DNA from 2 places in the Microbulbifer sp. ALW1 genome. Region 2 is predicted to be linked to the other one. Evidence: predicted binding sites of a transcription regulator. Region 2 holds the regulator's gene; the other holds the start of a gene.
The links. The regulator LexA, encoded in region 2, represses DNA repair genes until DNA is damaged. The targets are predictions, from matches to a motif close to ACTGTNTNTANANACAGT.

Region 1 (2,395 bases), 1.6 Mb from region 2:
CTACGTCGTCTTTGAACTTGCGGCCGATCAGGCGCTTGACGGCGTACAGCGTGTTGGTCGGGTTGGTCACGGACTGGCGCTTGGCGGACTGGCCAACCAGTACTTCGTTGTCGTCGGTGAACGCAACGATGGAAGGCGTAGTGCGATCGCCTTCGGCGTTCTCAATAACGCGCGCTTTGTCGCCGTCCAGTACTGCCACACAGCTGTTGGTAGTACCCAGGTCGATGCCGATGATTTTTCCCATTGGTTTGATTCCTCACTTTGCTGCGCGCCGGATTCTGTCCTGGCGGCGCACGTTTGTATTCGGTTGCTGCTTATATTGGTGCCGTCGTTTTGTTTTCAAGGGCACCCAGCGCAGGGATTTCTATTTCTGCCTTACGGCGCCTTGCTGACCACGACCATCGCCGGTCGAACCAGGCGGCCGTTCAGGCGGTAGCCTTTCTGGAAGACCTCGAGCACGGTATTTGGCTCTACATCGCCGTTAGGCACCTGGGCCATGGCCTGGTGCAGCTCCGGGTCGAAGGGTTCACCCGCCGGGTCGAGCACTTCCACGCCCGACTTGGTCAGGGTGTCGATAAAGGACTTCTGGGTCAGCTCAATGCCTTCGACCACCGCCTTGTGGGCTTCGTGTTCGCTGTCGATGGTGGCAATAGCGCGCTCGAGGTTGTCCACCACCGGCAGCAGATCCTTGATCAGCTTCTCCACGCCAAACTTGTGGGCCTTTTCCACGTCCTGCTGGGCGCGGCGGCGGGCATTCTGCACCTCGGCCTGGGCGCGCAGCACCATGTCTTTGTGATCTGCCAGTTGCTGGTGCAGGGAGGCGATTTCCTCTACCAACGCACCTTCTTCACCAGCTTCACCTTCGGCGGCCAGCTCTTCCGCCAGAGCCTCCTCGGCGGCGTGCTGCTCTTCTGCACTGGGCTGCTCGATTTCGGCCTGCTCGCCGATCTGTTGTTCTTCGCTGCGCTCTTTGGCCACTGCTTTCTCCGTCTGTAGTCCGTCGGTCTACTGCCAATAGGTCAAATGAGTAACTCGCCGGTACGGCCGCGCCGAACCGGGGGTGAAGGGCTATATGGGGGCGGCCCGAGGCACTTCAAGTGATACCGCTGCAGTCCGGAATCAAGGCCCTCACGCGGCGGAGCAAACCACAGGGTAAGGTGGCAATGCAGCTGTGGCGAGACCAACCCCCGGGAATCGATCGCCGCACAAACAGCGCCCGGGGTGATTGAAACCGCGCCCCCAAATACTGTATAAACAACCACTACTCCGATAGCCATGAAAATAATCCCATGTTGCTGCACCTGTCTATCAGCCAATTCACCCTGGTCGACCAGCTGGAGCTGGAATTCGGCCCCGGCACCAGTACCCTCACCGGCGAGACCGGGGCGGGTAAATCCATCACCCTCGATGCCCTCGGCCTCGCCCTAGGCGACCGCGGCAACGGGGAACTGGTGCGCGCTGGCGCCAAACGTGCCGATATCCACGCCACCTTCGACATCGGTGAACACCAAGAGGCCCGCGCCTGGCTGGAAGAACAGGAGATGGACGCCGGCCGGGAAGTGATCCTGCGCCGCACCATCGGCGTCGACGGCCGCTCCCGCGCTTACATCAACGGCCAGCCGGTCACGCTGATGCAGCTGCGCACCCTCGGCGAACAGCTGATCGATATCCACAGTCAGCACGAACACCAGTCGCTGCTGAAAAAAGAGACCCACCGCCGCCTGTTGGACGAATACGCCGGTGCCGAGGCGCAAAGCGCCGAAGTGCGCATTCACTACAAGACCTGGCAGGACCAGTACCGCCGCTACCGCAAGCTGGCAGACAGCGCCGAAGAGACCCAGGCCCGCCGCGACCTGCTGGAGTACCAGCTGGAAGAGCTGGAACAGCTGGACCTGAAACCGGCCGAGCTGGAAGAACTGGAAAGCGAGCAGCGACAGCTGGCCAACGCCGGCGAAATCCTGAGCGGCAGCTACCAGCTGGCCGCACTGCTCAATGGCGGCGAGGGCGATATCGCCGAGCAACTACACCGCGCCCTGCAGCTGGTCGGCGCCATGCCGGAGCAAAGCACCGCACTTTCAGAAGTGGCGCAGATGCTCGACAGTGCGCGTATCCAGGTGGACGAGGCCGCCAGCACCCTGTCGCGACACATCGACCGTTTTGAAATGGACCCGGAGCGGCTGGCGGAAGTGGAAGAGCGCCTCTCCGCCATCTATTCCATCGCCCGCAAGCACCGGGTACAACCGGATCAACTGCCGGAACTGCAGCAGCAGTGGCAGCAGGAGCTGGAAGAAATCGGTGCGCCGGATGCCCTGGATAAACTGGCCGCCGAGTGCGAACGCCTCGAAAAAGCCTTCCGCACCAGCGCCGGCAAACTCAGCAAACTGCGCAGCGCGGC
Region 2 (2,395 bases):
GCGCTCGCGAATATACTCCACGATGATCTCTGCCGCCTCCTCGACCGTGTCAACCAATTTGAACAGGTTCAGATCACCGGCATCAATGCATTCCCGGTCCAAAACCGTTTCCATCAGCCAGTCGATTAATCCCGCCCAGTAGCGCTTCCCTACCAGAACAATGGGAAAGCGTCGGACTTTTTGCGTCTGTACCAGCGTCAGCGCCTCAAACAGTTCATCCAGGGTTCCGTACCCGCCGGGCATGGCGATAAAGCCAACGGCATGTTTCACGAACATGAATTTCCGCACAAAGAAGTAGCGAAAGTGCAGACTGATATCGAGATAGGGATTCGGCGTCTGCTCAAATGGCAATTCAATATTCAGGCCGATTGAGGCACCAGCCTGGGTAAATGCACCGCGATTGCAGGCCTCCATAATCCCGGGGCCGCCGCCGGTAATAACCGGCACCCCTTCACTGGCAAGCAACTCGCCCAGGCGCACACCTTCCTGATACTCCACCGCATCTTCACGGAATCTTGCACTGCCGAAAACCGTCACCGCGCCCTTCAATGTAATCAGGCGCTCGATACCATCGACGAGTTCCGATTGAATTCGCAGCACGCGCCACGCTTCTGGCATTTTTGCGTCCAGCATATGCCTTCTCCTTATTGCCCGACTCCCCTCCTGGGGAACTGGATGCCCATACAACCTGAAAGCCGACAGGTACCCCAAGTCTAGCAGCTAGCCCACACACTCCCCCGGAAGATTGCGTGCAAGAGAAATCTGTATATAATCCCAGCAACTGTATAAAAATACAGACAACAGGAAAGTGCGCATGACAAACCTTACCGCTCGCCAGGCCCAGGTACTGGAACTGATCAAAACGTATCTGGACGATACCGGATACCCACCCACCAGAGCTGAGATTGCCCAGGAGCTCGGTTTCCGCTCTCCGAATGCGGCAGAGGAACACCTCAAAGCACTGGCGCGTAAAGGCGCAATTGAAATGGTCGCCGGCGCCTCACGCGGTATCCGGATTCCAGACCACCAGAGCGGCTTGCCCATTGTTGGCCGGGTCGCGGCAGGTAATCCGGTACTGGCGGAAGAAAATATTGAAGAGTATTGCGAGATCCCGGCGGAGTTTTTCCACCCACCGGCGGACTATCTGCTGCGGGTACACGGCATGAGCATGAAGAACGCCGGTATTTTTGATGGCGACCTGCTGGCCGTACAACGCACGGACAACATCCGCAATGGCCAGATAGTAGTGGCACGGATTGAAGATGAAGTGACCGTGAAGCGGTTCAAGCGACGCGGCAACCAGGCAACCATCCAGCTGTTGCCGGAGAATGATGACTTCGATGTTATTCAGGTGGATATGCGTGACAAGAATTTCGCCATTGAAGGTTTGGCGGTTGGTGTGATTCGTCAGAATCCCTTTTAAGGCATCGCTTTCGGCACCTTCCAGACATAAAAAAACAGGGCCTCAAGCCCTGTTTTTTTATGCGTCTTTCACGGCCTTTGATACACGATTCGCCCCGTATCTTTCCGTTACAGCCCGTTACAGCGGCCGAAATCACCGACGCTGCGGGGTACGTTCGAGCAAGCTCAGTGTACCGTGTGCTCGGTCACATCCACGTCTTCCTCGAAGGATTCCGGCTCCGCTTCCAGCTCGTTCACATCCTGCACCGCCTCAATTCCCGCCTCCAGCATAGCGCGGGCAATGGCAATCTTGTGCTCACGTAAAAACTCGAGGCTCTCCGCTGAGAAATGAATACGCACCAGCGGGTCTCCCTTGTGACCAGCGCGTCGCAGCGCCACATCACCATTGGACAACTCGATGATTTCGTAGGTCTCAGAAGACATTCACTTCTCCAGTTACAGCATGATTTTCCGCCATTGTAACACAGGGGGAAGTGATTAATCTGCGGCGCCCGCTGAAGGCGCTACCACTCTTCGCCTTGTACCCGCTGCCGCTGCACCAGCTCGGTAAGCCCCCGCAACCAGCGGTTGAGGCACTCGGGGTCCACCGCGACCGGCATATCTTCCAGTTGCCGCACCGGAATCAGTGTTTGTACGCCCGCCCCTCCGTCAGGCCCCTGCCCGGCGCTAGCCGGAAGCTTCCAGAGCCCACTCCAAGCAGCTGCCAGCGGGTAAAACCAGCTATCCGGGTTTTCCGCCAAGCTCACCAGCTCGCCGACGTCCGCACTGAATTTGCCCCGGGCCGTCAGCAGGCTCTGCAGCGCCGCTGCGGATTCCGGCACAACACCAGTGCCCAGACCCAGCTGGTGGGACTGCTCGCCGAGAAAAGCACGATATGCCCGCCACAGTTGCAATAACGCCCCTTCCTGCAAAGCAGCTTGCAGGAAGGGGTTTTCGGTATTGCCCTGCTCATCCAGCGACTGGAGCAGAATCT

Region 1: a site for LexA is predicted at 1,246-1,263, ahead of recN (DNA repair protein RecN). Genes of this name have one in related genera too.

Annotation. Positions count from the first base shown of each region.
Region 1 covers NZ_CP047569.1:1,601,753-1,604,147, reverse strand. Annotated here, with positions in the region: gene dnaK (molecular chaperone DnaK) at 1-244, opposite strand, end outside; gene grpE (nucleotide exchange factor GrpE) at 376-978, opposite strand; gene recN (DNA repair protein RecN) at 1,290-2,395, shown strand, end outside.
Region 2 covers NZ_CP047569.1:3,250,751-3,253,145, forward strand. Annotated here, with positions in the region: gene GRX76_RS13515 (TIGR00730 family Rossman fold protein) at 1-633, opposite strand, end outside; gene lexA (transcriptional repressor LexA) at 815-1,423, shown strand; gene GRX76_RS13525 (hypothetical protein) at 1,588-1,845, opposite strand; gene GRX76_RS13530 (DUF6586 family protein) at 1,926-2,395, opposite strand, start outside.